One region of the Paenibacillus sp. FJAT-27812 genome, then DNA from elsewhere that is predicted to be linked to it. Evidence: riboswitches for the same ligand, from Rfam matches in the RefSeq annotation. Region 1 holds a riboswitch; each other region holds the start of a gene.
The links. Region 1 has a riboswitch for cobalamin ahead of metE (5-methyltetrahydropteroyltriglutamate--homocysteine S-methyltransferase). Riboswitches for the same ligand answer to the same signal wherever they lie in the genome.

Region 2: linked by a shared signal. The riboswitch ahead of ADU23_RS22760 (ABC transporter substrate-binding protein) and the one ahead of metE (5-methyltetrahydropteroyltriglutamate--homocysteine S-methyltransferase) in region 1 are both predicted to bind cobalamin.
Region 3: linked by a shared signal. The riboswitch ahead of ADU23_RS29740 (DUF4430 domain-containing protein) and the one ahead of metE (5-methyltetrahydropteroyltriglutamate--homocysteine S-methyltransferase) in region 1 are both predicted to bind cobalamin.
Region 4: linked by a shared signal. The riboswitch ahead of ADU23_RS17720 (S-layer homology domain-containing protein) and the one ahead of metE (5-methyltetrahydropteroyltriglutamate--homocysteine S-methyltransferase) in region 1 are both predicted to bind cobalamin.

The regions. Positions count from the first base shown of each region.
Region 1 covers NZ_LIGH01000001.1:3,707,742-3,715,685, reverse strand. The annotation lists gene metE (5-methyltetrahydropteroyltriglutamate--homocysteine S-methyltransferase) at 112-2,418, opposite strand; cobalamin riboswitch at 2,568-2,762, opposite strand; gene kduD (2-dehydro-3-deoxy-D-gluconate 5-dehydrogenase KduD) at 2,994-3,749, opposite strand; gene ADU23_RS15685 (DeoR/GlpR family DNA-binding transcription regulator) at 3,753-4,547, opposite strand; gene kduI (5-dehydro-4-deoxy-D-glucuronate isomerase) at 4,573-5,403, opposite strand; gene ADU23_RS15675 (NAD(P)H-dependent oxidoreductase) at 5,589-6,128, opposite strand; gene ADU23_RS15670 (winged helix-turn-helix transcriptional regulator) at 6,384-6,791, shown strand; gene ADU23_RS15665 (DUF2332 domain-containing protein) at 7,006-7,944, opposite strand, start outside.
Region 2 covers NZ_LIGH01000001.1:5,395,759-5,403,702, forward strand. The annotation lists gene ADU23_RS22745 (heavy metal translocating P-type ATPase) at 1-1,287, shown strand, start outside; gene ADU23_RS22750 (sulfite exporter TauE/SafE family protein) at 1,284-1,970, shown strand; gene ADU23_RS22755 (FixH family protein) at 1,979-2,422, opposite strand; cobalamin riboswitch at 2,636-2,786, shown strand; gene ADU23_RS22760 (ABC transporter substrate-binding protein) at 2,932-3,918, shown strand; gene ADU23_RS22765 (FecCD family ABC transporter permease) at 3,959-4,960, shown strand; gene ADU23_RS22770 (heme ABC transporter ATP-binding protein) at 4,957-5,772, shown strand; gene cobT (nicotinate-nucleotide--dimethylbenzimidazole phosphoribosyltransferase) at 5,772-6,848, shown strand; gene cobU (bifunctional adenosylcobinamide kinase/adenosylcobinamide-phosphate guanylyltransferase) at 6,859-7,449, shown strand; gene cbiB (adenosylcobinamide-phosphate synthase CbiB) at 7,446-7,944, shown strand, end outside.
Region 3 covers NZ_LIGH01000001.1:6,889,343-6,897,286, reverse strand. The annotation lists gene ADU23_RS29760 (response regulator) at 1-330, shown strand, start outside; gene ADU23_RS29755 (FMN-dependent NADH-azoreductase) at 495-1,121, shown strand; gene ADU23_RS29750 (TetR/AcrR family transcriptional regulator) at 1,508-2,092, shown strand; gene ADU23_RS29745 (DHA2 family efflux MFS transporter permease subunit) at 2,150-3,583, shown strand; cobalamin riboswitch at 3,706-3,905, shown strand; gene ADU23_RS29740 (DUF4430 domain-containing protein) at 4,088-4,858, shown strand; gene ADU23_RS29735 (energy-coupling factor transporter transmembrane component T) at 4,855-5,724, shown strand; gene ADU23_RS29730 (ABC transporter ATP-binding protein) at 5,715-7,364, shown strand; gene ADU23_RS29725 (ECF transporter S component) at 7,406-7,944, shown strand, end outside.
Region 4 covers NZ_LIGH01000001.1:4,191,626-4,199,569, reverse strand. The annotation lists gene ADU23_RS17720 (S-layer homology domain-containing protein) at 1-3,993, opposite strand, end outside; cobalamin riboswitch at 4,170-4,372, opposite strand; gene ADU23_RS17715 (methyl-accepting chemotaxis protein) at 4,525-6,510, opposite strand; gene ADU23_RS17710 (ABC transporter substrate-binding protein) at 6,656-7,944, opposite strand, start outside.

The sequences.
Region 1 (7,944 bases):
TGAATTCACTCCTATTTTAATACATGAAGGATCGCTTGTCCCCTTACTCAGCACGAAAAGCCCGCGCTCTCCTCAGAGAGGCACGGGCTTCTTTGTTTCCGGTCGATAAGCTTAGATCGATGCTAATGCGGCACGCTGCTCTCTAACTTTGTACGTTGCCAGCATCATGTTGCGCAGCGAAGCCACCGTTTCTTCCATGCCGCGCGTCTTCAAGCCGCAGTCAGGATTGATCCAGAAGAGGGCAGGATCAAGCACTTTAATCGCACGCTCGATCATGCTGACCATTTCCTCAACGGACGGCACGCGCGGGCTGTGGATGTCGTATACGCCAAGGCCGATCCCTTGGTCATAGGTGTTCTCCTCGAAGCTGTGAATCAGCTCGCCATGGCTGCGTGACGTTTCAATGGAAATAACGTCCGCATCAAGCGCCAAGATCGAATCGATAATGTCGTGGAACTCGCAATAGCACATATGGGTATGGATTTGCGTCGTGTCGCGCACATCTGATGTGGACAAGCGGAATGCATGCACGCCCCATTTCAAATAAGCATCCCAGTCGCTGCGCTTAAGCGGCAAGCCTTCACGCAGTGCCGGCTCATCCACTTGGATCATCTCGATGCCAGCCGACTCAAGCGCTTTTACTTCCTCGGACAATGCCAGCGCGATTTGGTATGCCACTTGCTCGCGCGTAATATCGTTGCGGGCAAAGGACCAGTTCAATATCGTAATCGGGCCAGTCAGCATCCCCTTCACCGGACGATCCGTTAGCGACTGCGCATACACGCTTTCGGTTACGGTCATTGGCTCGGTAAATACGACATCTCCGTAAATAACCGGCGGCTTCACGCAGCGGGAGCCGTAAGATTGTACCCAGCCGTTCTGCGTAAAGGCGAAACCATCCAATTTCTCGCCGAAAAATTCAACCATGTCCGTCCGCTCAAATTCACCGTGAACGAGTACGTCAATGTTAAGCTCTTCTTGGATTTCGATCCAGTTTTTAATTTTTCCATTAATGAAGGAAGCGTAGTCTTGCGAGCTAAGCTCATTCTTTCTCCACTTCTGCCTTGCTTGACGCACATCCAGCGTTTGCGGGAAGCTTCCGATCGTCGTTGTTGGCAGGAGAGGCAAATTCCATTTATGCTGCTGCAGCTTCTGTCTTTCTGCAAAAGGCTTTTGCCTAGCGGACGGATGAGCGGCAACTGCCGCCGCGTCTGCTGCTTGGCGATTACGGGCTGGCGATACCGACAAATTGTGAATCCGCTCGCCGTTTAGCTTAAGCTCCTCAGCACGAAGACCCGCTGTTTCCGTATCAACGGCAAATGCCGCTTCGCTAAGCCATACGATTTCGTCTAGCTTCTCCTCAGCAAAAGCGAGCGCTTCACGCAGTTCAGCTGGCAAATTATTTTCGTTCTTTGCCGTTACAGGCACATGCAGCAGACTGCTCGACGATTGAATGATAAGGCGGTCAGCCTCGATAGCAACCGAAATTTTATCAAGCAGCGCAAGCTTTTGCTTGTAGTCTGAACGCCAAATATTGCGCCCGTCCACAAGACCGATACCTGCCAGCTTGTCCTGAGGGAATCCGAATTGCTCGAGTGCTTGCAGGTTTTTCTCCAAGCCATGAACAAAATCCAAACCGATCGCTTGCACAGGAAGCCCCACTACGGCTTCATAATGCTCTACTGCATCGAAATACGTTTGCAGCAAAATATGAAGCGCAGGCGCTGCCGCATTTAGCTGCTCATAAATGGATTGCACCAAATTAATCTCGTCCTCGGATACCGAAGTAACAAGGATCGGCTCGTCGATTTGTACCCACTGCACACCCTCTTGCTCAAGCTCCTGAAGCAATTGCGCATAAAGCGGTACAAACTGCTCTACCAATTGCGGAAGCTGCTTCGCATCATAACCTTTGGAGAGCTTTAGGAAGGTGTAAGGTCCGATAATGACCGGCTTGCCCTCAATGCCTAGCTTTTGCTTCGCTTCGCGGTACGCCAGCAATGGACGGTTTTCTGTTAATACGGGTTTAGCGCCGGCAAGCTCAGGAACGATATAGTGGTAGTTAGTGTTGAACCATTTGGTCATTTCGCATGCTTGCGCCTGCTGCGTGCCCCTTGCCATAGCATAATACGTTTTAACAGGAACAGGACCCCCTTCATAGCCAAAACGTTCCGGCACTAGGCCAAACATCGCCGAAGTATCCAGCATTTGATCATACAGCGTGAAGTCATTAACCGGGATGATGGTAATGCCTTTTTCCTTTTGCAGCTTCAGGTTGTTCAACCGAATGCCTTCCAGCGTCTCAAGAAAAACGCTCTCCTCCAAATCGCCTTTCCAAAATGCTTCAAGCGCTTTTTTCCATTCCCGGTTTTCGCCGATACGCGGATAACCAAGTACGCTGCTTTTTAGTTTACTCATACTCCATGTTCCTCCTAATAAATGTAATTAAGTTAAAATAAGAACGCAAAAAGGGCGTCGTTACCTTAAAAGAAACAAAGGTAAAGACGCCCGTCGTTAAATTAAACAGCGGTCCTGTCTTAACACCTCCCTATCTCCCGTAGGTAAAAGCAGTGTCGTTCAAATAGGCAGGTCTCCTGGCTCCAGTATCATCATCTTCAGCTTGCCTTCCCAATCCGCTCGGATCAGTGGCATCAACGCTTGGACTCCTCTGTTACAGTGGCGGGACCGCGCCGGCATCGCACCGGACTTCCCTTTTAAGCTCAAGCCTCTTAAGCATGAGCACCTATTTCCACTTATTCAGTTATTGATCGCTATCAGCTAGCAATACGAATAACCATACACTCGAATTAATAATCATTCCATGCAAGTAACGCATATCAAGCTCAACTACTGCATGGCACACGTAATTATACTATAATATCGCCAATTTAGCGACAATTCGCACTATACGCATGTATTAACTGTATTATACGAAAAAAAGGCTTCCCCACTCGCAGGCTGCGCTGCGCTGGGAAAGCCCTATTATAATCGTTCTACCTAACTAACCAACCGCCGTCTACTGCCAATATATGACCATTCATATAATCAGAGGCAGCGGAGGACAAAAATACGGCCGGGCCAATCAAATCCTCAGACGTTCCCCAGCGTCCCGCAGGGATGCGCTGCAAAATTTGGGCGCTGCGCACCGGGTCCTCACGAAGCGCTTCCGTATTGTCCGTGCTCATATATCCAGGCGCAATCGCATTCACTTGCAAGCCTTTGCCCGCCCATTCGCTAGCAAGCGCTTTGGTGAGCCCTGCTACCGCATGTTTGCTGGATGTATAACCAGGAACGTTAATCCCCCCTTGGAAGGAGAGCATCGATGCGATATTAATGATTTTGCCGGAGCCTTGCTCGATCATATGCTTGCCCGCAAGCTGGGAAAGGACAAAGACCGAATTCAAGTTAACGTCGAGCACATCCTGCCAATCCTCATAGCTATGCTCAGCAGCAGGAGTCCGGCGAATAATGCCGGCATTATTGACCAAAATATCGATGCGTCCCAGTTCATCAACCGTACGTTCGATAATGCCCGCAAGCTTGGCGCGATCCGAAATATCGGCTTGGATCGTAATCGCCTTGCGCCCCAGCGCCCGAACGGCGTCCGCTGCTTTGTCAGCAGGCGTGCTGTTCGTGACAAGCGCCACATCGGCGCCCGCCTCGGCTAGTCCAAGCGCAATCGCTGCGCCAAGCCCACGGCCTGCGCCCGTTACGATAGCTGTTTTTCCCGTTAAATCAAACAAACCCATCGGTTATGTCCTCCCTCTCGCACGCTTCCCGCTTTCTGGAAGCTCCGCCTTCATCATCTTTATATCAAGTGCCTCGTATTTCGCTGCAACCTCGGACGAGATGCCATCATCGGTAATGATATAGTCAATCTCGCTCAGCTCAGCAAAAGTAATCAAGGCGCCTTTGTCGAATTTGTTATGATCAGCCAGACAATAGACAGTCTTGGCGTTCTCCAAATACAGCTTCTTCAGCTTCGACAATTCCTCTGTAAAGATCGTAAGCCCGTATTCCAAATGAATGCCCGTGGTGGATAGGAACAGCTTATGGACATTCAACCGTTTAATCCACTCCTGCGATTCCGCGCCAATGAGCAGATTGTTGTGGCGGTAGCCGCCGGGAATAACGAGCCTAACTTGATCCTTCAAGGTCAGCTCCCGAATAATAAGCAGATCATTCGTAAGCACGGTTACGGGGATATTCGGCAGCCGCTTCGCCATCTCAAGCGTCGTGCTGCCCGCATCCAGCGCGATGATATCGTTAGGCTCGATGCAGGTGAGCGCAAGCGCCGCAATGGCCGACTTCTCCTGTTGATGCTTGCTGTTTGGAAATTGCAAGGGATAAAGGCTATCTTCACCCTCCTGCTCCACGACAGCTCCGCCATGCGTTCGTTTCAGAAGTCCCTTCTCCTCGAGCTTCTCCAAGTCCTCGCGAACCGTCTTTTCTGTAACGCCAAATTGCTCGCTTAGCTCGGAAACCTTAACCGCGCCAAGCTGCTCTAATTTTTCTATAATTTTACGATGCCGTTCAGCAGCAAGCATGGTGCACCCCCTGTAGCGAATGTTTCTATTTTAGCTCGCTTGCAGGTACCGCGTCCATGTCTGTAAAGGTATAGTTCTCACCTGCCATCGACCAGCAGAACGTGTAGTTGCTCGTCCCCACGCCGGAGTGGATCGACCAAGGCGGCGAGATGATCGCTTGCTCGCTTGCTACAACCAGATGTCTCGTCTGCGAAGGCTCGCCCATCATGTGGAATACGCGTGCGTCAGCGTTCATATCAAAGTACAAGTACGCTTCCATGCGGCGGTCATGAACATGCGAAGGCATTGTGTTCCAGACGCTTCCTGTTTTGAGGCTTGTTACGCCAAGCATAAGCTGGCAGCTTTGGATGCCGTCTGCATGAATGTATTTGTAAAGAATACGTTCGTTGGAAGTTTCTTGCGAGCCAAGATGAGTTGGATTCGCTTCCTCCATCGTCATCTTGCGCGTAGCGATCTCGGCATGCGCGAGCGCAGAGCAGAAATAAAGCTTCGCAGGGTTCGCCTTGTCAATGCTTGAGAGCAGCACTTGGCGTTTGCCTTTGCCGACATACAGCACGTCAAGCTTGTTCAGCTCATATACTTCTCCATCAACGGAAATCGAAGCCGGGCCGCCAATATTCAAAAATCCAATTTCGCGGCGCTCCAAGAAAAATTCGGTTTTCAGCGTAGCCGCATCCTCCAGTTCAAGTGCTTCGTTCACCGGCAGCGCCCCGCCTACAATCATCCGGTCATAATGCGAATAGGTCATCTTCAGTTGATCCTGCTCGAACAAGCTTTCGATCAAAAACTCGCTGCGCAGACGTTCCGTATCATATTGCTTCACATCAGTTGGGTTAGTTGTATGACGTACTTCCATTGGATAAAAGCCTCCTAAACGTTTTTATAGCGCTAAGTCAGCTTCGCTGGACTTACGCTTATGTTTGTTATTGTTCGTTTTTATATTAACACACATTTACGAACATAAAAAGAACATTTTACACAATAAAAAAACGACCTCCGTCCGCACAAGCTGCGAAGAGGCCGTTGTTTCATTTGCAGATATTAATGGGCGAGTACGTTAAATGGCGTTTCGATATGCTTCGCATACTTTTTCGCTTCTTGCGCGAGATATTCATCCGTGCCCCTATTCGCATTATAGGTAACGAATGCAGGCAGATAGACGCCGTTGCATTTGGCAATCGTGCTCTGTATCGGTCTTAATAGCTCGCTGATCGTGTGCCAGTTGGCGCCGCCCGAACGGTATTCATTCTCTGTGCCTCCGGTTGTCGTGGCAACGATAAACTCTTTGCCCAACAAATACTCGCCGCCAGCTCCAAATGCCCAGCCGTACGTTAATACATCATCAAACCATTTTTTCAAAAGCGGCGGGCAGCTATACCAAAATAAAGGAAACTGAAATACAATCCGGTCATATTGGAGCAAGAGTTGCTGTTCTTTCTCTATATCGATATTCCAGTCGCGGTACTCATTATACAGGTCTCGGACATGAATGTTGGAATTTTTTTGCAGCTCAAGCAACCATGCTTGATTGGCACGTGATGTATTTAATTGGGGATGCGCAGCAATAACCATTGTTTTCATGAGGATCATCCATTCTCGTTTTTTTCGTAATATCGCGATTTACAATCCCCATTATTAATTGAAATCTTATTTTTGAAAAGTACGCTTTTTAATCATACTAAGTTCTCTAGCACGTACCATGGATGTTAATTGAAGTGTTGGAGCAGTACCAAAAACCGTACTAAGTACACTAAAACAGCGTACTGTTTTATTTCCGGATACTTTGATAAAGTAATCGTTAGACATATAAGCATAAGTTATGGGAGGGATGGAATGATGCGCGAGGAAATGAACGAATCTAGCACGACACAAGGCATTTTGGCTACGTTACAGGTGATCGGGGGAAAATGGAAGCCCCTCATTTTGTTTATTTTGCTGCATGAAGGCACCAAAAGGTTTGGCGAGCTCAGGCGCCAACTGCCGAGAATCACGCAAGGGATGCTCACCAGTCAGCTTCGCGAGATGGAACGGGATGGGCTCATCATTCGCCGCGTCTATCATGAGATTCCTCCCAAGGTCGAATACTACTTATCCGATCATGGCAGCACGTTAAGCTCGGTCCTTGCCGATATGTGCGGATGGGGGTTTAAGCACATCGAATTTATGAAGGAAGCATCCGCCGATGCGAACGACAATGAGCCTCGCAGCGATGACACTAGCATGCATTGTGCTGAGCATCGGTGATTTTTCCTGTTTCAAATCCCGTATCTTAAACTGAAGATTAACACCTGTAGAACTATGAAAGACGATTATAGCGTGATTAAGAGCTTCCTGCCTCCTTAAGTAAGCACCTTATTCACCCGCGCTGTTCGTCGTAGCATTAGCCTGATAGGGAAGGGATTTATCGACTGCCGCAAGCAGCAGCGTTAAATGCAATCGCCTTTGCATACCCATACAATCAAACCATCCAATGAAACCAGCGGCCATGGCCATCTGCCTCCGCTATCGTTTCCATATACTCTTTGCTACCCAAGTAGTAATCAAGGTGAAGATTTAAATCATACATATTATTATAGAGGTGAAACACGTCTCTTTCTTTGCCCAGCTTTTGTATCGTCGCGATTAAGGCCGCTTTGTCTGCATTAGACATTTGGTTCGCTACATGCGTGTGAAAAACACATAATGCAGATCCCTCGGGGACCATTGCAGCTGTCTCAGCAAGCAGCTTGACGCCATTTCCCTCTATAAGCTGGATCGCTTGTTTTTCAAAATAAAGGGCCGCTTTCTCAAAATTCGTAATTCGTTCCTTATGCTCCGGCCATATCAATGAACGGAGCCATAGATAGTCCTCAGCATCCTCAAGATCATTTACATGCAGATCGATTCCGATTCTTGCCGTTACCGGCGGGCTATCCTTGAGAAGATACGGCAAATTGCCTCCTCTTATTTCCGAGCGGAGCACCAGCTCCGATGCTGCATCTCCGTATCTTTCATGATCGTTATACGCATAACCGTACTTATCCCAAAAAAGCTGCAAGCCCGCGCTCGTTCCCAGTTCAATTAATGCTAACGGCTTCCTTGCCTTTTCAAAGATATAACAAAAAGCAGGGTACATATATGCACATCGCCTAACCTCATTCGTCTGGACAAGCTTGCTTTGAAGGAGCGGAATGATTTCGTGTTCATGCTCTAAGCAAAAACGCTTAAAATAAGGGAAGGCTGTCTCCGGTTCACGCGGATCGTTTACGATGCTGGCATAATACGCTTTCAAATCATCGTCATAACCTTTCAATAACAAGCAATGGACCGCTCCGAAAAAAAGATTCGGCTCAGGCTGCCCCGCTCTGCAATGAGCAGCCATTTGAAGCAGCTTATCGTCTTCGGCGATTTCTAACGA
Region 2 (7,944 bases), 1.7 Mb from region 1:
GGACATGATACGATGCTTAACCGGATTCAGGAGCTTGTCCGGCAAGCGCAGCGCTCGAAATCGGCGATCCAGCGCAATGTCGATGCGGCTGCGGGCTTGTTTGTTCCGGCCATGCTCGTCTTCGCGCTCGCCACGGTCGTCATGTGGGGAGCTTTCCTCGAGCCTGGCAATTGGAGCAAAGCCTTCGTCTGCGCCATTGCGGTCTTATTGGCAGCATGCCCCTGTGCGCTAGGGCTAGCGGCTCCGATCTCGCTGGTCATCGCCTCCGGCAGGCTGGCAAAGCAAGGGATCATTGCGAAGGAAGCAGGGGCGCTTGAGCGATTGGCGAGAATCCAGACGATTATTTTTGATAAGACGGGGACGTTAACCGAGGGCAAGCCGCATGTTAGCGCTATGCTGGCACTCGAAGGGAGCCGGGCTTCGCTGCTGCGGATTGCCGCTGCCGCCGAGGCGGACGCTGTTCATCCGCTTGCGATCGCTATAATACGCGAAGCTAACAAGCTTGGGCTTGTTATTCCTGAAGCAAGCGAGTTTGCGTTTACGCCAGGCGGAGGTGTCGAAGCGGTCGTTCTGGATCGGCGCTTTGCAATAGGCAATGCCAGATTTGCGGCTGAGCGGAATTGGGTTGTGAGCGGTGCCGCTGCCGCATTCGCCAAGCAGCGCGAGAAATCCGGTGAAACGGTGCTTTATGCCGCTTCGGATGGACATTGCGTTGGCGTAATCGCATTTAGCGATACGATCAAAGCCAATGCGAAAAATACGATCAAAGCGCTTAAGGCGCTTGGCGTTTCATCGATGCTTGCAACGGGCGATCATGAGGCGCCTGCGCTTGCGGCGGCCAAAGCCGTTGGCATCGCTAGCGTGCATGCTTCCATGCTGCCGGAGCATAAGGTTGAGCTAGTGGAGAAGTTGAAGCGCCGAGGCAAGCGGGTCGCTATGGCAGGCGACGGCTGGAATGACGCGCCCGCGCTCGCCGCTGCGGATGTGGGGCTCGCGATGGGAGAAGGGACGGACGCCGCGCTGAGCGCAGGTCACATGACCTTGTTATTCTCACGACTGCAAGCCATCCCTGAAGCGATCAAAATAAGCCGATTAACGATTCGAAATGTAAGGCAAAACTTAACCTTTGCCTTTATCTACAATGTAATCATCATTCCTTTTGCAGCTTTTGGTCTGCTGGAGCCTTGGATGGCGGGAACGGCTATGGCGCTTAGCTCCGTGTCGGTTGTCGCCAATGCGCTTCGGCTGACTGGCCAGCTTCGGCGCAAGGCTGGGACAAACGAATGACGATCACATGGCAGCAGGTTGGCTTTATTATTTTGACCGGATTGTTCAGCGCTCCGCATTGCATCGGGATGTGCGGGGGGATCGTGTCCGCCGTGTCGCTGAATTCTACTGCATCAGCCCAGAAATCGATGCTGCTTTATAATGCGGGACGAATCTTGTCTTATTCGCTATTAGGAGCTGTCATGGGAACGGTCGGCTCGTTTGTTGATGTAGCAGGCAAGCTGGCAGGCGTGCAGGGACTAGCGTCCATTATCGGCGGATGCTTCTTGCTGCTCTGGCTTTGGCGCAGGTTCCAGCTGCCCTTTATGAACCGATTGTCGGCCTTTCTCCACAAGCGATTGGTTGGAGGGGCGCAGCGCTCAGCGGGTCAAGAAACCGGGCATTTGCTCGCTACGGGCATCGCATTTGGCTTCTTGCCCTGCGGCTTGACTTATGCGATGCAAATGACAGCCGCCGCTACCGGCTCAGGCCTTGAAGGCGCAGCAGTCATGGCTTTGTTTGGCCTCTCCACTTTTCCGGCATTAGCTGCAGCTGCGTACATTGCTGCCTTCGCAAATAAAAAGTGGCGGCGGTTCATGCGCAAAGCGAGCGTTGCAACGGCAATTGCCGTAGGCGTCATTTCGATTTTGCGCGGGTTAGCCGTTAATGGCATCATCCCATCGATCAATCCTTGGCTTTGGTGATCTGCCGTTCAATGGATTGCCTTCAGCATCCTTACGATCGTATACGTTTGATCGCCTGTTTGAACCGTGACCGTTGCCTTCCACGTACCAGCCATCAACGGGACGCCGTCACCCGAATATTGTCCGGGTGACGCTTCGGTCATTTTGAACGCATAATCACCGCACACCATATCCATCATCTCAAGGTTGACGGATAAGCTTGCACCCTGCAACGCAGCGCCGGATTCGTCGGTAAGGTCGATCAAAAAGCGATTGCCGCGCAGCACCTTAGCCGGATACGGATTGATCGACCAAATGGCATGGCCGCTCCCGAGGGCGTGCTCCGTAATAGGCGGGGCTGCATCGCTTGGCTCGCTAAGCAAAGTGAATGCTGCTGCGACAAGAAGAGCTGCCCCAATGAGCAGGAAGAGGAATTTATATAGAGGCGAGGTTGATTTGGCATTAGGCTGCATGAAGATTGTACCTCCTTTGATCCAATGGATTTGGTCGTTGCCACTAATAATGAAGAGGCTTATTACGTTACCTATGCGGCAAAAGTCAGGAGCAGAACGCGCGGCATCGGTCATCAGAGCGACATGAGCGATGTTGGACAAATTTTAAGAGACGGTGTATATTAACTACGGATAATTTTATATTGTATAAATAGGTGCTGATGCGAAGTATTCTGACAAACAAAGTTCGAAGGTCGGAAATCGCATGAAGCTTAATAGGGAAGACCGGTGAGATACCGGCACGGACCCGCCACTGTAAGGAATAGCAGCAAGCAGCATGCTGTGATGTCCGAGTCAGAAAATCTGCCTATTTACATAACGCTTATACCTACGTGGACTTGGGGAGAGTGCTTTGGAAGCTTGCCGCTTGGATGATTGAGTAGAGCGCGTATGAGAGCATTTCTGGCACTATTGTCAGAGATGCTTTTTTTATTTTATACGAAAAAAACATATAGGGGAGTAACGTTAAAATGAATGAAAAAAAACGCAATATGACGAAGATTCTGTTTGGTTTGCTGTTAGCGATGCTGCTAGTTTTTACAGCAGCTTGCGGAGCGAGCAGCGACAAGGAGAACAAGCCTAGCAATTCACCGGCCAATACGGAGCAAACGGCTACGCCGGCGCCATCGGATAACACTACCGCATATCCGCTTACATTAAAAGACGATACGGGAACGGAGATCACGTTCGCGCAAGCGCCGACTAAGGTTGTTACGCTCGTGCCTAGTGAAACGGAAGCCATTTACGCGATTGGCTCTGGCGAGCAGGTCGTAGGCGTCGATCAATATAGCAATTATCCGGAGGAAGCAGCATCTAAGCCTAAAGTAGGCGACATGACGACTAATATCGAAGCGGTAGCCGCGCTTGATCCTGATCTTGTGCTGGCTTCATCATCGATGAATACGGAAGCCATCACGAAGCTTCGCGAATTGAAAATTCCGGTGTTCGCGTCTGATCCGCTTACCTATGATGCCGTTATTGCCAAAATCGAAAATTTAGGTCATATTATGAATAAACAAACGGAAGCGGCTGCTGTCGCTGAGCATATGCGCGCAGTTAAGCAGCAGGTAACGGATGCAGTGAAAGACGCTGACAAAAAGAATGTATATTTGGAGTTTTCCGTAGGCTGGACAGTAGGTTCCGGCACTTTCCTCGATGAGCTGCTGACGCTTGCAGGAGGCAAAAACATTGCCGCCGGGTCGCCGGGCTGGTATGAAATTAGCGCAGAGGAAGTCGTTAAACAAAATCCTGAGCTCATCATCTATCCTGCTTTGAAGGAGGAGCCGAATCCGATCGTCGTTGGCATTGAAAGCCGCCCAGGCTGGGATGTCATCGATGCGGTGAAAAATAAACACATGCACGCGGTAACTGAGGACCCGCTCGTACGTGTTGGGCCTCGCCTTGCCGAGGGCTTGCTTGAGCTTGCTAAAGTCATTCACCCGGATCTCGTAAAATAATCAAATGACCTATAAATTAGTTTGGTATGGAGGAGCAGCTATGCTCCTTCTTGCTGTTTCTATCGTTGTAAGTTTATCAATTGGCTCGGCCGGCATTTCGCTCGGTGACGTGTGGGGCATCCTCGTTCATCAGCTGCCATGGCTTGCGGATAAGCCGGTTTCTTACACGCCCGGTCAAATAGCAATCGTTACCCAAATAAGGCTCTCGCGCGTTCTGCTTGCTGTCCTCGTAGGCGCATGCCTTGCGCTTGCAGGGACCGGCTTTCAAGGCGTGCTGCGCAATCCGTTAGCCGATCCATATACGTTAGGCGTCGCTTCCGGAAGCTCGGTGGGCGCCGCATTTATCATTTTGTTCGGACTGCAAACGGTGCTTGGCATATGGTCGATCCCGCTTGTGGCCTTCGGTACCGGAACGGTCACGCTGCTTGGCGTCTTTTGGCTGTCGCGCAGCAAAGGTGTCATGCATATTGAAACGCTTATCCTCTCAGGTGTCATTATTCAATCTTTTCTTGGCGCTTTCGTTTCGTTTATGGTTTCGATGTCGGAGGGGGTTGTCAACCAGATTTTGTTCTGGTTGATGGGCTCGCTTGCGATGCGGAGCTGGGAAAATGTCTATATGCTAATTCCGTTTCTGCTCGTTGGATTTCCTCTGCTGCTCGCCTATGGCCAGCCTCTTAATTTGTTCGTGCTTGGCGAGCGGCATGCTGCCCATCTAGGCGTACGCGTCGAGCGAACGAAACTGATCGTGTTAATCAGCTCGACGCTGCTAACCGCGGCAGCGGTTTCCGTTTCCGGCGTTATTGGCTTCGTGGGGCTTGTGGTACCGCATTTGATCCGTCTGCTGGTAGGCCCCGACTATCGCTTGATAACGCCTTTGTCTGCCATCGGCGGCGGCGTGTTCGTCCTCTGGGCGGATACGCTGGCAAGAATGGCGTTGACGCCAAAAGAAATTCCGCTTGGAGTCGTTACGGCTCTGATCGGCGCCCCATTCTTCGCTTATTTGCTGCATAGACGGAAGCTGAAGCAAGGAGGGATGAGATGATCGAGGCACATAACATCATACAAACCGTACAAGGAAGGATCGTGCTGAACGGGCTTTCCTGTTCCTTTCAAAAAGGACGCATGTACGGCATTATTGGTCCCAACGGGGTAGGCAAATCGACGCTGCTGCAGCTGCTCTCGGGCGTTGATCAGCCTAAGCAAGGGGAAGTGCTGCTTGCAGGGCAAAATATAGCATCATATCCCCGCAAACAGCTGGCTAAGAAGATGGCGGTGCTGGAGCAAAGCGGGCTGCCGCCCGTTGGATTCTCAGTGCGCGAGGTCGTCGGGATGGGGAGATTTCCTTTTCAAAACTGGCTTGGGGGCGAAGAGCAGGACAGCGAGTCGATCATTGACAGGGCTTTAACCGCAATGGGTCTTAAGGAGCTTGAGCATCGCAAGATGGATCAGCTAAGCGGCGGAGAAAGGCAGCGCGTAGCACTCGCAAAGCTGATGGCGCAAGAGCCTTCTATTATTTTGCTGGACGAGCCGACTACCTATTTGGATATTGGCTTTCAGGTGCAGCTGCTGGATACGGTAAGGGCATGGCAGAGAGAGCGCGATCTTACGGTTATCGCCGTGCTCCATGACTTGAATTTGGCTTCCCTCTACTGCGATGAGCTTGTCGTGCTTCATCAAGGCAAGGTTGCTGCTGCCGGCAATCCGCATCATGTGCTGACTGCTTCACTGATCGAGCAGGTATATGAAACAACAACAGCCGTCATCGCCCACCCTGTAACGGGAGTGCCGCAAATTATGCTTCAACCAAATGGAAATAACTATGCATTTAGTATGGGCTTGAAGGAGCTAAAGTGATGGAAAACGAAGCGTACATAGAACTAAAGAAGACGGTTAAGCAAATTAAACCGTTTCATGAAGAGGCTGCCGCACTTGCTTTGCAGCATTCTGATTCATTGACGAAGCCGCCGGGCAGCCTTGGCAAGCTCGAAGCGCTCGCTAGTCAGCTCGCAGGCATCACAGGTCAGTTATGGCCCGATTTGTCGCGTAAAGCCGTCATTGTGATGGCTGGCGACCATGGTGTATGCGACGAAGGGGTTAGCGCGTTTCCGCAAGCCGTCACGCCGCAGATGGTACTAAATTTTCTAAACGGCGGGGCGGCGGTAAACGTATTGGCTAGACAAGCGGGCGCGGAAGTCGTATGTGTCGATATTGGCGTGAATGCGGATTTGGAGCATGAACGGCTCGTAAGCCGCAAAGTCATGCGAGGAACGGCGAATATGGCAAAGCAGGCGGCAATGACGCGCGAGGAAGCGATTGGGGCCATTATGGTTGGCATAGAGGTCGTGAGCGAGCAGTACCAACAAGGCTGTCGTTTATTTGCGACAGGCGAAATGGGCATAGGCAATACGACGGCAAGCGCCGCGCTTACTACGGTGTTGACGGGACTCTCGCCAGAGGAATCGGTTGGCCGCGGAACCGGCATCAATGATGCAAGTTGGTTGAACAAGGTGGAGGTCGTGAAGCGCGCGATTGCCGTTAATGGGCTTAAAGCTGTTGCTGATGATGCTGATCCCATTGATGTGCTTGCCAAGGTAGGCGGCGCGGAAATCGCCGGGCTTGTTGGCGTTATTATCGGAGCTGCGGCGAATGGTTGTCCCGTCATCATTGACGGCTATATTTCATCGGCTGCGGCGCTTGTCGCATCGCGAATTGCTGAGCAGACGATGCCATATATGATTGCATCGCATCTTTCGCAGGAGCAAGGTCATTTGAAATTGCTTGAATCGATTGGCTTACTGCCAATGATGCAGCTGGAGATGCGCCTTGGCGAAGGTACGGGCGCCGTATTATGTTTTCATTTTATTGACGCTGCGCTTCTTCTTATGCAGGAGATGGCGACGTTCGAGAGCGCAGGCGTATCCAAAGGCTAGGTGATGGAAGATGGCAATACTGGTAACCGGCGGAGCGCGCAGCGGCAAGAGCGGCTTCGCTGAGCAATATGCGATGCGGACTGCTTCACGCGGTTTATATCTCGCAACGTGTCAGCCTTATGATGACGAAATGAGAGAGCGGATAACAAAACACCGAACGGATCGTGACTTGACCGGATTTAGCTGGGAAACGGCAGAGGATGCTTATGATGCGGCGGATTTGCTTAACCGATGGGGGAAGCAATTTACAGATGAACTGCATAGCGGCATGGAGCCGCCTGTTGTGCTGTTAGATTGCTTAACCTTATGGCTGACGAACTGGCTGATGGAGCTTGAGCAACAATTGATCGATGAGCACCGTCTTGAGTTTGAAATGGACAAGCTGCTGGAAGCGATTGCGCGTTATCCTCATCCGCTTCTAATCGTCACCAATGAAGTCGGTGACGGCATCGTTCCTGCTTATCCGCTTGGCAGGCGGTTTCGAGACGAGGCGGGACGTCTGAATCAGAAGGCAGCGGCGGTGTGCGACCGGGTTTTCCTAGTGACGGCAGGCATTCCGATCGAGCTGAAATCGCAGGCTTTCAGATGGGAGCAACTATGATTTTTTATTCCATGAAGGAGCTGCTTCTGCTTGCAGCGGCAGCCATCGCGATTGACTGGATCGTCGGTGATCCCAAATGGCCGACTCATCCTGTCATTTGGATCGGAAGACTCATTCGGCAGTTGGAGCGTCTTCTTGCCCCAGATCGGTTCGTAAGCCAACCGTCTGTTGTTAGGGCATTAGGCGTTGTTTTAACCGTTGTAACGCTTGTAATTAGCTGTGGTTCGATGTGGCTGCTCGTTTGGGCAGCGGATGCGGTGCATCCGTGGCTTGGTTATGCGGTTAGCGCTTGGTTTATTTCAACTACAATAGCAGTAAAAGGCTTAAAGGAAGCGGCAATGCTGGTTTATCAGCCTCTGATAGAAGGCAGGCTGGATGAAGCGCGCAAATATGTCGGTTACATTGTTGGACGAGATACCACGAAGCTTGACGAGAGGGAATCATCGCGGGCTGCGGTTGAGACGGTTGCGGAAAATACGGTGGACGCGCTTGTAT
Region 3 (7,944 bases), 3.2 Mb from region 1:
CAGCTTGCAGAGGCGATTCGCAGCGCCTATAAAGGCAATGTTCAGCTGCATCCCGACATCTCTGCCGCGCTGCTGGCACAGGCTGCTCCCCAGGCAGAGGAGGCCAAGCAGCTTCCTGGCCGCGAGCTATCCGAAGTTTTAACGCCAAGAGAGATTGAGGTGCTGCAGCTGCTGACAAAAGGAATGAGCAACAGAGATATCGCTCATGCGCTGACGGTTGCCGAGAAGACCGTAAAGACGCATGTTAGCAGCATTTTGAGCAAATTAAATTTGACGGATCGCACGCAAGCTGCCTTGTACGCGGTGCAAATGATGAATGGCAGTGATTAAACAAACAGTTCTACGCCAATAGTCTTAGGACTAGTCCTCCGCCTTTGGCGGTTTTTTTATGCCTATTTTTCGGTCTATTTGCCGATGCTGCCGAGGATAAAACTTAATACAATAAAGGTACTTACAAAAAGTAAACACAAACAAACCTTGGAGGGAATTATACTATGAGTACAGTACTATTTGTTAAAGCAAACGATCGCGACATCGAGCAGGCAACAAGCGTTAAGCTTTACCAAGCGTTTCTAGACAGCTACAAAGCAAGCAATCCAGAAGATACAATCGTTGAGCTTGATTTGTTCAAAGAAGAATTGCCATACATGAACGCGAACATGATCAACGGTAACTTTAAAGCAGCCCGCGGCTACGATCTGACTGCAGAAGAGCAAGCGGCTGTAACCGTGTCCGATAAATATATCAATCAATTCCTTGCAGCTGATAAAGTGGTATTCGCATTCCCGCTTTGGAACTTCACCGTACCGGCTGTATTGCACACTTACATCGACTACCTTTCCCAAGCTGGCAAAACATTCTCTTACACAGCTGAAGGTCCTGTCGGCCTAATTCCTGACAAAAAAGTGGCGTTGCTTAACGCTCGCGGCGGCATCTATTCCGAAGGTCCAGCAGCTTCCGTTGAAATGTCTTACAACTTCATCCGCACAGTAATGGGCTTCTACGGCGTGAAAAACCTAGAGAGCGTTATTGTTGAAGGCCACAACCAGCTTCCAGACCAAGCGGAAGCAATTGTATCAAACGGCATCGAGCAAGCTAAAAAAGTTGCAGCAGGCTTCTAATTAACAGCTACAATCGATGGCAGCCGGACTTTAATCGTCAAGGGCGCCGATAAATAATACGCAACGAGCCTTTAGAATTTTCTAAGGCTCGTTTTGCGTGTTAAAAGCCGCAACTATTCGTTCCCGCCTCCGTAATGATCATCCACCATTCCTTTCATAAGAATCGTACAGGAAAAACTCCATCTAATTTTTCTTTTATTGAAGCAAATCGATCTTTAACCGGAAAAAGTACCGTTAATCATGCTGTAAACCGGTAGCCGGACAGTCGGATACAGCAGACGAGCCTTTCCCGCAATGGCAGGGCTTCCATCAAAAAAGAGTTGACTTAGCAGGTCCATAGATGTTTTTATTATATAGACCGATCGTTATAATCGAGGAGTGAATCAATGTCGGAAAAACAAAATACTCGGCAAACTATATTGGATACAGCCTCGCGGCTTTTTTTCACAAAAGGGTATCATGCTACAGGATTAAGCCAAATTATTAAAGAGAGCAGCTGTCCTAAAGGCTCTTTGTATTATTATTTTCCCAATGGCAAGGAAGAGCTGGCGCTGGAATGCATTGCTTGCACCAAGGCGTTTGTCATCGAGAGATGGAAAACAAAATTTGCGGCATACGAAGACCCTTCCGAGGCGGTACAAGCATTCGTGCTTGATATGGGAGAGGATGCCGAGCAATATGATTTCCAAGGTTATATGCCGTTTAGCTTCTGGATGGCGGTCGAAACGTCGGCGATTAGCGAGAAGCTGAGAGCCGCCGGTCAGGATGTGTTTGCCTCATGGCAGGCCGTTATCTCCGACCGTTTGATTGAGACTGGCATGGTTGCAGAGAAAGCAGAGGAAGTCAGCGTGGTGCTCGTTTCCTTGCTGGAGGGTGCTTTGATCCTCGCCATAACGAAGCGGGATAAGCAGCCGTTAATGAGTGCGGCGAAGTGTGTGCCGTATTTGATTCATAAATGCCCATCTCTATGAGAGGTCATAAATAAAAGATAGATAGAATGTAGGAGAGTGGAAAGCTTGCAAGCAACAATGGCAGAAACACAGCAAAATACGGGGCAGAAATATAGAGTGCTCCCCATCATGATTTCCTTATTGTTAAGCGGATTTATCGGCATGTTCAGTGAAACGGCTCTAAACGTAGCGCTAAGCGATTTAATACGCGTATTCGACATCACCGCGCCGACCGTGCAATGGCTGACGACCGGATACCTGCTGACGCTCGGTATTTTGGTGCCGGTCTCGGGATTATTGCTCCAATGGTTTACGACAAGGCAGCTATTCATAGCTGCATTAAGCTTCTCCGTGCTCGGCACGCTAGTAGCGGCGCTTGCGCCAAGCTTTGAAGTTCTGATGACGGCGCGTGTCATTCAAGCCGTGGGCACAGCGCTGCTGCTGCCGCTTATGTTCAATACGATCCTTATTATTTTCCCGGCCGAGAAGCGGGGAGCGGCGATGGGCGTTATCGGGCTTGTTATTATGGTCGCACCGGCTGTAGGCCCTACGATTGCAGGTCTTCTTATTGAAAACTTGAGCTGGCACTGGATTTTCTGGCTTTCGCTGCCGTTCTTAGTTATTGCTTTGTTGTTCGGTATGATGTACATGCAAAACGTCTCGACGATTACAAAGCCTAAAATTGATATCATGTCTCTTCTATTCTCGACGCTAGGCTTTGGCGGCATTGTGTTTGCTTTCAGCAGCGCGGGCGAAGGTGAAGGCGGATGGGGCAGCACAAAAGTCATTGTTTCCATGGTCATCGGTATTTTAGCGCTTATCTTATTCGCGGTTCGTCAATTGAGAATGAAGCAGCCGATGATGAACCTGCGGGCATTTAAGCATCCGATGTTCGTCGTAGGTACGCTAATGGTATTTATTTGTATGATGGTTATTTTGTCTTCGATGCTCGTATTGCCGATGTACCTGATCAGCGGGCTTGGGCTTAGCGCATTAACGGCAGGACTCATTTTGCTGCCAGGCGGACTATTAAACGGTATTATGTCTCCGATTATGGGCAGCTTGTTCGATAAATTCGGACCGAAATGGCTCGTTATTCCAGGTCTTGTTATCGTCGCAGCCGTGCTTTGGTTTTTCTCGGGCATTACGACGGCATCAACGATTACACTTATCATCGTTCTTCATTCCTGCTTGATGATCGGGATCTCCATGGTATGGATGCCTGCGCAAACCAACGGCCTTAATCAACTGCCGCGCGAGCTGTACCCGGACGGAACGGCGATTATGAACACGCTGCAGCAGGTAGCTGGCGCGATCGGAACAGCGGTTGCCGTGAGCATCATGACGGCAGGTATGAAAGACTTTATGAAGGGCGTGGCAGATCCTGCAAATGCGCCGCTAGCGATGACAGCGGGCATATCGGATGCGTTTATCTTTGCCATGATCGTTGCGATTGTTGGTTTGGTCGTCGCTTTCTTCATTAAACGGGTCCATGTTAGCAAGCAGCATTAATAGATAATAGTTTTGTGTACAAGAAGATTCGGTTGCCACGTGCGATCGAATCTTCTTTGCTGCTAGCTGCCATTCTGTTATAGACAAACCCCGGCAATCCCGATATGATTGATTCAACAATCAAATAAAGATATAGAAAAGGTGCAGACAGAGCTTGCTTTGTTTGCTTAAAAGGGAAGTCCGGTGCAAGGCCGGCGCGGTCCCGCCACTGTATGTGAAGAGCGCTTCTACCCTAACATGCCACTGTCCTCTTACTGGATGGGAAGGCTGGGAAGCGTGATGACGCACGAGCCAGGAGACCTGCCTTTTCTTATTTTGTTTCTCATTCTTCGGGGGATAAGAATGTGGAGGCGCAATCGTCAAGCAGAACGCATGATATCATTTTAAAATGCTGTGCCGATCTTTTATTAGACATGCAGATCCCTTTCATTTAGGGGTCTTTTTTTTATTTTTTAACGTCTTTTGGATAGTTGGATGAGAGGGAGTAGAAATAAGTTGACAGCAATGAACAGTAAAAAATGGTTTTTCGGCATAATCGTACTCCTGTTAATGATTAGTTTATTAGCTGGCTGCGCCGCTCAAGGGCAACAGGCGAAAGTGGAGCCGAATCAAACGCAAGAGAGCAGCAAGGCACAAACAGAGCAAGAAGCAAATGACGGAAATGTAGAGCAGCCTACAGCTTCTAGCGTGACGGCGGAGCAAACGCAGACTGCAGCGCCGACCGAAACGCCGGCAGAAACAGAAAGCGCAGGGAAAGACAAAGCTACAGCTGCCGCAAGCGATAAGCCGGGGGCAGCCAAGCCAACGCCTAAGCCGACTGTCGCTCCTCCTGCCAAGGATCAGAAAAATCAGCCTATAGCGAAACCAAGCGCTACGGCACAGCCCGTTAAGACGGAGAAACCGGCGCGAACCAAAGCGCCGCAGCCAGCCAATATCGTCACCATTTCGATCATTGCGGACGAAGAAACGGGGACTGTGCTTGATCCTACCGCGGTTGAGCTGAAAAAAGATGATACGGTGCTTGACGTGTTGAAGAGAATTACACGAAAAAATAAAATTCAAATGGAGTATAAAGGATTAAAAGCGACAGCTTATATCGAAGGAATCGATAACGTCTATGAGTTCGACCACGGTGCAAAGAGCGGCTGGATGTACAGGGTTAACGGCGAGTTTCCGAACAAAAGCGCAGGCGCCTATGAACTTAAAGAAGGCGACGTTATTGAGTGGTTGTATACGATTGATCTCGGCAAGGATCTAGGAGCTGAATATGAATGAACACCGCCTTTGGTTCCGTACATCCGATTACGAGCTTCAGCTATTACGCGGGCGTCATAGCCTTTAGCATGCTGCTCTTCCATCCTGTATTTCTCGTGACCTCTCTTGCTGCGGTTACGCTAGTTATTATCATTCACGGCGAAGGGAAGCGGCTGCTTAGGCTGCTTCCTTATTATGTGCTGATGGGCGGCTTCGTCGCCGTTCTAAATCCGCTTTTTTCGCATCGCGGCAGACATATTTTATTTTATTTCATGGATCAGCCGATTACGCTGGAAGCGATTTTGTATGGCGTGACGATGATGCTTTCATTACTTGGGATACTGCTCACCTTCGTATCGTTTCAGTTTATTGTCACGACCGATAAGTGGATGTATTTGTTCTCTCGCGCGCTGCCGCGAACGTCTCTGCTCACGTCGATGTCGATCCGCTTCGTGCCGCTGTTTTTGCGGAGGCTGGAGCAAATAACGACCGTACAGCGGACGAAGGGCGTATCGATTATGGAAGGCAGCCTGCGCAAGCGCTGCAAGGATGGCATGCTGCTCATTCGCGTGCTGCTCACATGGTCGCTTGAGGAGGCGCTGCAGACGGCAGATTCGATGAAGGCGCGCGGCTATGGCGCAGCCAAGCGAAGCTCATACGTCATTTACCGCATGGATCGAAGGGACGTATACACGCTTTTGTTTTTGGCGGCGATGGGCATTGTGTGCGTATGGGGCTGGGTGCAGGGCTTTGGCGTGCTGACCATATACCCGCGGCTTGAAACGATGCAATTTCACCGAGGGGAAGGCTTTGCCTATGCGTGCTACTGTGCCTTTTTGTTAACGCCGGTCGTACTCGAAGGAATGGAGAGAAGGTCATGGAAGTGATTCAAGTAAACAATTTGACGTTCCGTTATCCCGAAGCAAAGGGGGCAGCGCTTGATGACGTTTCGTTTCATGTGAAGCAGGGTGAGTTTGTTGTTTTGTGCGGCGCTTCAGGATGTGGCAAAACGACGCTGCTTCGGCATTTAAAAAAAGAGACGCTTCCGGTAGGCAAGCAATCGGGGTCTGTTAGATATAACGGCACATTGCTTGCGGAGCTGCCTGCGATTGAAGCAGCAGAGCAAATCGGCATGGTGTTTCAAAATGCTGATAACCAAATCGTTATGGATCAGGTGTGGCATGAACTTGCCTTTTCAATGGAGAATGTCGGTTATGATCAGGCAGTCATGCGCAAGCGTCTAGCTGAAATGAGCCATTTCTTCGGGCTTGAGGAGCTGCTTTATAAGTCCGTGCATGAAATATCGGGAGGGCAGAAGCAGCTGATTAACCTAGCTTCCGTATTGCTGCTTCAGCCGAAGCTGCTCCTGCTCGATGAGCCGACCTCGCAGCTTGACCCGGTTGCTGCCCGTGATTTTTTGCAGCTTCTCTATCGCCTGAATCAAGAGATGTCGATGACGGTTATTATTAGCGAGCATCGGCTCGAGGATGTTATCCCGCTTGCGGATCGGATCGTGATGCTGGAGGGAGGCAGGGTAAAGCACGACGCTGCCCCAAGAGAGCTTTGCGAAGCAATCGGTGCGGATGAATCGACAAATGATCTGTCGTATTTACCGTCCGTTGCGAAGCTGTTTTTGTCAGCGCAAGCGGCAGGCAAGCCTTTTGCGGCGCAAGAAATTCCGCTAACGGTACGCGAAGGCAAGCAGTGGCTAGCAGGCCAAGGCGGATTAAAGCCGGACTTATCGCATCAGAATGGCGAGCGCGTCAGCAGCACGCTTGATCCGAGTCAGCGGCTGCTAACTTGCGATGAGATAACCTTCAAGTATGAGAAAACGGGTTCAGAGGTGCTGAAGAAGCTGTCGCTTGATGTGTATAAACATGAGTTTTTGGCGGTGCTTGGCGGCAATGGGGCTGGCAAAACGACGATGCTGCAGATGATGGCCGGGCTTTTGCAGCCCCAGCGCGGCAAGGTGAAGCGGGAGAAACATGTAAAGGTCGGCTATTTAGCGCAAAATCCGCTGCTTTACTTTAGCTATGATACCGTTCTGGAAGAGCTGCAGCGGATGGCCGAATATGCAGGGCTCGCGGATCGTGAACGCAAGATAGCAGAGGTTGTGGAGGCGCTCCAGATCGCCGCTATTTTGCCTAAGCATCCCTATGATTTGAGCGGCGGGGAGCAGCAAAGAGCGGCGCTAGCGCTAGTGCTGCTTGGCGAGCCAGACGTGCTGTGCCTGGATGAGCCAACGAAGGGGCTAGATCCTATTGCAAAGCAGCGAACAGCAGAGCTGCTGCAGCAGCTTTGCCAATTAGGCAAGACCATCGTTATGGTTACGCATGATATTGAGTTTGCAGCGGAGCATGCGACGCGCTGCGCGATGCTCTTTGACGGAGCAATAGCTGCCGAAGCCGATCCGGCTCTATTTTTTGGAACCAACTACTTCTATACGACGGCTATAAACCGAACGGTGCGCGAGTGGCTGCCGGAAGCTTTGACGACCAAGGACGTGATTGAGCAGTGGGCAAATTAAAGCTTTGGTTTTTGGCAAGCATCGGACTGTTCATAGCAGCTATGGCGTTATCGGCGGCGATTACGGAGGACCATTACCTGCTGCTGAGCATTGTGCTCCTTTTTGTGACGATGCTGCCATTCTTCACGAGGTTCGAGAGACGGTCGATTGAAGCGCGCGAGATCGTTATTTTAGCCGTGCTGGCTGCTATCGCGGCCGTCAGCCGCGTACCTTTTGCACCATTGCCAAGCGTACAGCCAACATCGTTCGTTATCATTATTGCGGCAATCGTGTTTGGCGCAGAGTCCGGCTTCATTATCGGAGCGATTGCCGCGGTAGTATCGAACGTTTTTCTCGGACAAGGGCCTTGGACGCCGTGGCAAATGTTTTGCTGGGGCATGATTGGAGCAACGGCTGGATGGCTTCGCCATACTTGGCTCATCAAAACCAAAATCGGCTTGCTCACTTTCGGCTTTGTATGGGGCTTTTTGTTTGGCTGGATCATGAATGTATGGTATATCATTGGATTGCCGGATGCGCTTAGCTGGAATTTAGTTATTGTCGCCTATATTCAAAGCTTTTATTTTGATCTTGCCCATGC
Region 4 (7,944 bases), 480 kb from region 1:
ATCCAAAGCGATCAATGCGAATATCGGTCCGTTCGTGCCTTGGCTCGTCATGTTCGCATGGTTGTAAATGCTTTGAATGAGGTTGTAGCCGGCGAAGGATGCTGGATTCTCACCGTTTGCTCTTAACGCAAGCGCGATTCTTTCCAGATCCGTTACCTTACGGAATTCGCCTTTGTTTTCTTTTAATAACTTCGTTATATCAACCAGGTAGCTTGCAGGCAGCTTATTTCCTGAGCGTGCCAAAGCAATGGCTTCCCAATCTGAAATGGTTCCCGCGTTTGCAATTTGCTTCGATGCCGCTTGAATTTCAGAAGTGACATCTTGTCCTGTTGCTGACAGCTTACTGCGATCCACAACTGCATACTTTGTGAAATGTGTTGTTTTACCTGTAATAATGCCTGTTTTCAAATCAAGCACAGCAGGAATCGGAATCCATAGTCCTGTCTTCTCATCTAACCATGCGAGCGAAAGATCATTAACGTTTTTAGTTTGGACAGGTACTTTAATTTGGATGAAAACTGGATTTTGGAAAACAGTGCCGTTAGGCGTAAATTCAAAGACTCCAGACGCCAATTCATCGCGCTGTAATGTAAGCTCTTCTATGCTTATTGCTGTATTTTGCTTTACAGAGCCTGCTGGAAGCACAAGCTTCACTTTTGCATCTGAATCTTGAATAATCGTTTCGTTACTCGAAGCTGCACTTTGGCTTAACTTCACTTTAGATTTGTTGAGCAGCTTGATGAGCTCAGCAAGCTCTGCTGCACTCATTGGCGTATTCGCATTGATTGAAACCGTTGTTTGGCCAACCTTGTCAATCGGAGTCGTGTTATTAGCTGACAACGTTAGTTTAGTAAACTCACTAATAACGTCTTTAGAAATGCTGGATGGCACTTCCGGTTGGCCAGCAATCGGTCCTTCAACCGGATTCGAAGATCCTAAATCTTTACCTCCATCAACTGTGTATCTCCAAGCAACCTCGTCATTTGGCTGCAGCAAGTATGCCCCCGCGCTTACATCAGGGAATGTACCATTGACCGAATACATCCAACCGCTCAATGTTCCACGATCAAACTCAGCTAGCCCGTCTATTGCGGATACGTATGTTGAAGGTCCCGTACCGCTTGAAACGACCTTGCCTCCTAATTCGCGTTGAAGAATAGAGAAAGCAGTATCACCTTCTTGGAGCTTTAACGATTTTGATCCAAGAATAGTTCCTTTTATTTTGTCTCCCAATACTTTCAACGTCACATATTGATCAACCGGATTTGGATCAGCCGGACTAATCGTTAATGCGAATGATTGACGAACGATGCTAGGAGAGTTATCCGAACGATATTGCGTAACTTCTCCGTTGTTTAAGCCTGCCGTTCCGATTCCATTAGGGAACGCAGCTACACCATTATCATCCGCTAATGCTGATTGACTGCCAATCGTAACTTTTGCCCCTGCCGCAGGAGTAACCACAGGCACATGATTATTCCAATCCCAGCCTTCCTTGCTTACTGTTACGGAAAAAGGTTGGCCTGCTTTAGGCGAGCTTGGAGCAGTTGTAACAGCATGAACAAACTGAGTATCAAAATCACCGTAATATACAGTAAGGTGATCAGATTCCTCTAGTACAAAATCAGCAATGCCAACTGAAGGTGTAATCCATTCACCATTTCTCTTGATTGCATACTGCCAACCGTCATAACCTTGGTACGTTTTTTCACTGATTCCAGCAATAGAAGTTACATAATCGCCAAAAGAAGGATGTGTTGTAACTTGAAGAGCTATTTTTTGATCAGCCGTAAGATCTTTTAGAGCATCAAGAGCGCTGTACCCATTTGCAGTACCTGTTGCTATATTCGCCTGCGGACCTTCAATATCAACCGCGACATCAACAGCAAAAGCAACGCCTGGCATTACTCTTCCGGCAAAATTGTACAATCTACCTTTTTTATTGGCGAATAGGCTATACGCGTCTAAAGCCTGTAAAGCTTGTTCCGTCGCCATGCCATTGCTTTTTCCAGTTAATAAATGCGAAAACCCGCCATCTGCTTGTGCAAAGCTTAACAGCTTATCGAGAAGGTTTATTCCATTTTTAGTAAAGGCTACGCCTGTTGGATCAATTCCATGAGCAGTAAGCCCGATTATAGCCTGTGAAATGCTTTCACTGCTTTCTCCGCCATAACCGCCATGTGTTTTTTGATTTATAGACAACCAATGTATGGCTTTCTCGCCCGCTGTCTTCACATCTACTTTATCCATGTATGGCGCAAGCGCAATAAGAGCCATTGCCGTCATATCTGCTTCGCTATTTGAACCGCCCCATGCAAAACCGCCATCAGGCAATTGCTTGTTAACAATAGCTTCTGCTAGTTTATCTCGCGTCCACAAAGAATCTTCCGGCAGTTTATAGTTACCTGAGTCCAAAGCAATTAGACTGTATAAAGGTCCATTCAATCCTTGGCTAACAATCCCTTTGTGATTATATATCTTTTCAATTAAATTATAGCTTGCAAAATCTTCTGCGTCATAGCCTAACGCCGTAATAGCCATTGAAAAACGTGCATAATCCGTTACAAAAGTAAACGTATTATTTGTTTTCTTTAAATTAGCAACAAGCTGCTCGTAGTAAGCTGCCGGTGTTTTTTGTCCAGCTTGTGCAAGGGCAAGGGCTTGCCACTCAGAAGTGACGCCTTTGCTTTTGATATACTTCGCTGCATTGTTAATGGCAGAATCTACTTTTTCAGAACCCTTTAAAATACTTAAGTAATAAATTCTAGGCTCTTTGTTACCTTCTTGGGCAATAACCCGTACAATACGGGGTTTTTTTTCGTTTAGCGTCAATATTTTATCGACTGGCGTGTTAACCGCACCACTCGTGTTATTTACGAAAAGCTGATCGACTTTTTTGGTTGTATTAGCAGTTACCTTTATCGTGTCAGCGTTCACTTTAATATCTTTATAGACATAAACACTGTCCTGTATCGTAACTTCCTTGGAACCAGAACCATGTTCGATACCTGCCAAGGTGATCGAGCTTAGGCTTGGCGTTTGTTCAATTGCGCTGTCTGCATCATGCAGTTGTAGTGAAGTCACTTCTGTACTTATTTCACCAAAAGGACCTCCGTCAATCTGTACGGCAGTATAGACTTTAATAAAATCAATGCTTTCTAAATTAACCGGCATGCCGTTCTCATCAACAGCCCAGCTAATGTCAATTCCTTCACCTTTAGCGTTTGCTGGTACATAGGGATTTCCTGCTACATTATAAGGGGCACTGCCATTGGAATGAGTATCTGTATATCCAAAAGCCGTATTTCGAGTAGTAATTTTCACTCCCGAATAAGTCCGAGCCAAATTATCGATTGCAGGCTGTGCTAATGGATAATTTGCCGGAATGGGATAATAGGAATGTTTATGAAAACTATTAGTCTTAATAAAACCTGTCGCACCTTCGTTATCCGCCCAAGGTACGTTCAAGCCGTTTGGTGCAGCGAATTCTGGATCAGGATTCGTGTATGTCGTTGCATAATCCCAGATCGTTGAATCCTCATAATGCTCTGAACCTGCGATATAGTACCACTTTGCCGGTTTGCCTGTTCCATCGTCTTGTGCGACAGCAACTGCTCCTGGCTCCTCAAATCCACTAAAAGCATTTCCGTAAACCGTAAAATCCACGCCGTAAGGGTGATCCTTACTGTTTTGAACCGGTGCATTTGTTTTAAATACGACAGCACCACCAAAGCCGCCTAAAGACACGCCGCTTGATAACACATTGTTATTCCAACTTTGATTTACGTCCCCAATGCCGCCAAAACCGGATTCATTGACAAACTGACCAGGAGCTGGAAGCAAGTCATAAATGGTAAACGGACCTAAATCAGGATTTGCATCCTCTGCAGCAACCTTGGCCGCTGGCAAAAACGCTGAGCTTGCCGCAGTGATAAATACGGTTAAGCTCAATATTAAAGCTAATAATTTTTGCGATAATGCTTGAGTTTTCATTAGTAACCTCTCTCTTCAATAAATTATGTTCAAACAAATAAAAGCCGCCCTAGGAGGACGGCTTTCAATAAACATGCATGCAAGCATGCGAACACACATAAGCAATGGCGTTTAAACGTAAATATTACGCATAAGTCGCCAATTAGACTGTTTCTTTTTCTCTCCACCCGAAGAACTAGAAACTTAAGAAATTGGCAGGTTTCCTGGCTCATGAGTCATCGTTCCTCGTCGCCTTCCCAGATCATTGATTATCCAGTGGCATTTTGACGAGATACTCTTCATTTACAGTGGCGGGACCGCGACGGAATTGCACCGAACTTCCCTATTAAGCTCTATAGCCAACTACTAAGCATAGAGCACCATATTTCCTTCGTTATATTCATTTGTACTAAAGATCATACAAGGAATGGAGATGGTTTGTCTATACCTAACACAGCGAAAAAGCAACAATTCATTGATGGATAGTATGATATCTAACCATTACTTCACTATCTTAGGAAAAATATAAAATTATGTTATTTTCGCACTCAGCTATTCAATCCTAAATCGCTCAATCGACCGCTGAAGCTCCTCCGCCAGCTCATTTACCGACGACGCAAGTGCCAGTGTCTCAGCAGCAAGCTGATTTTGCCGCTCGGTATCCGCTGCCGATTGCAGAGCGTGGCTGGAGGTTGCTTTGGCTACCTGTGCCATCGTATCAACGGATGCGCTGACCTGTTCGCTGCCTGCCGCCATTTCCTCGGTTGATGCGGAAACGTCTTGTATTTGCGCTGCAACTAAGCGTGATTCGTTCCATAACGAATCAAACGATGCCTTCAGCTCTTGCACGGTTTCCAATCCCTGCTCCATTTCCTGATCGCCGGTATTTACGGCACCTACCGCATTTGCTGTCAAGGCTAGCACTTGATCGATCGTCTCCGCAATATGTCCGGCATGTGCCGAAGCCTGCTCCGCCAGCTTTCTAATTTCATTCGAAACGACCGAGAAGCCAAGGCCATATTCACCGGCATGTGCCGCCTCGATCGCAGCGTTCAGTGCCAGCAAATTGGTCTGGCTAGCAATCGCCGATATTGTTCCTGCCATTTCTTGAATTTCAGAAGAACGCTCATTAAGCTGCCCAATGACATGTGAGATGGAAGCGGTGGCTGCGCCCAATCTTTCCATTTGCACAACGGCTTTGTCCGACTTTTCATGGCCCAGCTCGGCTGCATGCAGCATATCGCCAGACGCTTCCGCCATCACATTCGATGAATGTGCAATTCTTCCCACGCTAGCCGCCATCTCCTCCATCGATCTGGCAGCCTCATCTGCGCCAACTGCTTGATTTTCTGCGCCTAGCGCCATTTCGTTCACGGCAGAAGCTAGCTGCGAAGAGAGCTCTCTGCTCTGGTGCGAGCCTGCGCTTAATTTGCCGGCAAGCTCCGATACGGAAGCGGAATTGTTTCGAATCGCCCGCATCAGGCTTTGCATATGCTCGATAAACCGATTGACCTCCTCCGCCAGCCGCGAAATTTCATCATCTCCCTTTACCTCTATGCGGTAAGTAAGATCGGCTTCGCTAGAGTTAAGATTGACAGCGGCACGCACGATGCTGCGAAGCTTTCGTCCAACGACCAGCTGCGATAGAAGAAACAAGATGACTAGAACAACGACCATTAAGCCGCCGAATTGCAGCAGTACTTTGGTCCTCTCGGCTGCTATGAGCGCATCCGCCTTCTCCTTGGATACGGCGACGCGAACGGCGCCCCAATGCTTGCCGTCTATCATAAGCGGATAAGAGATATCCCATGCCTCTACTGTTCGTCCATCGATAAGACGGTCATATTTTTGCAAATAGACCTCATCCGTATTCGTATTCATGACGGCGTTATAACCTGTTTGATCATTAAAAACACGGTTGGCCCGGTAGTTTTGGCTAAGAAAGCCCTCATCTCCCCAAGCATCCTTGGACGCTTCTCCTAATTTGCTATAAATACTATTATGCGTTGCAATATAGCCTGCGTAGCTTGGGTTGTCCGAATAGGCAGCCGCCATCGCGTAAATGACATCCTCTTCGTTCATAAAGCTATCCAGAATGCCCTGCCAACGGTCATCCGTATATCGATCGTAAGCGCTATCGTATTTCAATTCGTACTGAGAGAGCGGAATCGTTTCGCCATTATACAAAACCGCCTCCTTTGAAGCGTACGCTGTGTCTTTGATCCTGTTTGCGGCTGACTGCTCGCTTTGGGGATTAACGGTCAGCTCATCGTTGAACAAATGCTGCTTAAGCGTGTCATGATTCCAGCTTGTCCCGTCTTGGAATACGATGCCTCTATTCAAATCCTGCTCCGTCACATGCTCAAGCGTACGGGAGAGCGATAAGACCAAATCCCGCCCCTTATCCAGCAGCCTCTTTTCAATAGAGATACGCGTTGCTCTCCATTCGTAAATGACAATGACACTGACAACCGCTACCAACGCAGCCGTCATAACTAGCAAAAATTTATTCGTCAACGTGCGAATTTTTATTTTCATATGCAATATCCCCCATCTTTATTGATTTATATTAAGCCAGATCATCCAAATGATCTGTGATATAAATCACACCAAAAACACCCTTATGCCGCAGCAAATGCGGCTAAGGGTGTTTTCGTAACGAGTTAGGGGAGCTGTAAACCGTTTATTTCAATGACTCACGGACCTCTAGCGTCCGTTTATTCCATTTTTCCGTTTCGGGAATGAGCTTGTTAATATCTGCCCCGTCAAAAATGATTTCGTTCAAAATATTGTTCCAGTTGTATTCGGACCATGCCGGAATCGTCACGCCTGGCTGAATTTTAGCGTTTTCCTTCGCGATTTTGACCGCTTCCTTATTTTTGCCTTCCCACATTGGGGTTTGGTCATAATAAGCTGTCAATTCCGGATCGATAACGGAAGCGTTCGCGCCTTGATCGATTTTCCATTTTTGCGCTTCTTTCGAGAATTGGAAGCTGATCCATAGGAACGCTTCTTCCTTGTGCTTCGAGCCGCTAAGCAAGGAAAGCGGGCCATAAATGCTGTAGCCGGGCTGGCTGACTTTTCCTCTTGGGAAAGGCAGAACATCCCATTCAAATTTCGCATCCTTCTTCAGGCCAGGCAGCACCCAGTCCCCGCCGATTGCAAAACCCGTTTTACCGTTGATGAACTCTCTTGTCACATCGCCTTGCTCCGCAGCCTTCGCGTTGCTTTGCATCGAGCCGTCTTTCCAAACGAAATCAGAAAGCCATCTTACATCGTTCATGACATCAGGCGTGTTCAGCAAGCTTTGCGTCAAATCCTCATTCATGTAATGAATGTTGGCTGCATGGCCGTCGGCGATTGCTTTCGTGCTAAGCACGCGCATCTGGAATTCCGGCTGCGTCGTCAGACCGTATTCGCCTGCTTCCGGATCTGTAATCTTTTTGGCAACTTCGCGGAAGTCGTCATAGGTCCAGTCATTCGCCGGCATCTCAACACCGTGCTTAGCTAGCAAATCCTTATTGACCAATATCCACATTGGCACGTCTACGAAAGGAACGGCAAGCTTTTTGTCCTTGTACGTCATCGTATCAAAAAAACCTTCGGGAAGCTGAACGTCTTGGAACGTTGGGTCCTTATCGATATAAGGAGTCAAGTCTTCCACTAGACCGGCTTGGTCAAAAGTAATGAGGTCGCTGTCGATCCAAGTCAAATCGGCAGGCGTCCCTGCTGCTTCCAAAGTCGCGATAATTTCCATGATCGGCTGGCTGTTAACCGGCACTTGCTCAATGGTGATCCATGGATATTTCTCGTTAAATTTTTTGTATAATTCCGTGTACGAATCCGACCAAGAAATAAGCTTGAGCGTTACGGGATCATGTTTCTCTTCTGGAGCCGGCTGATTATCCGTTGTCGCTGGAGGATCGGTCGCCTCATTTGTTTTGCTAGGGGTGTTGCTGCCGCCGTTGTTGC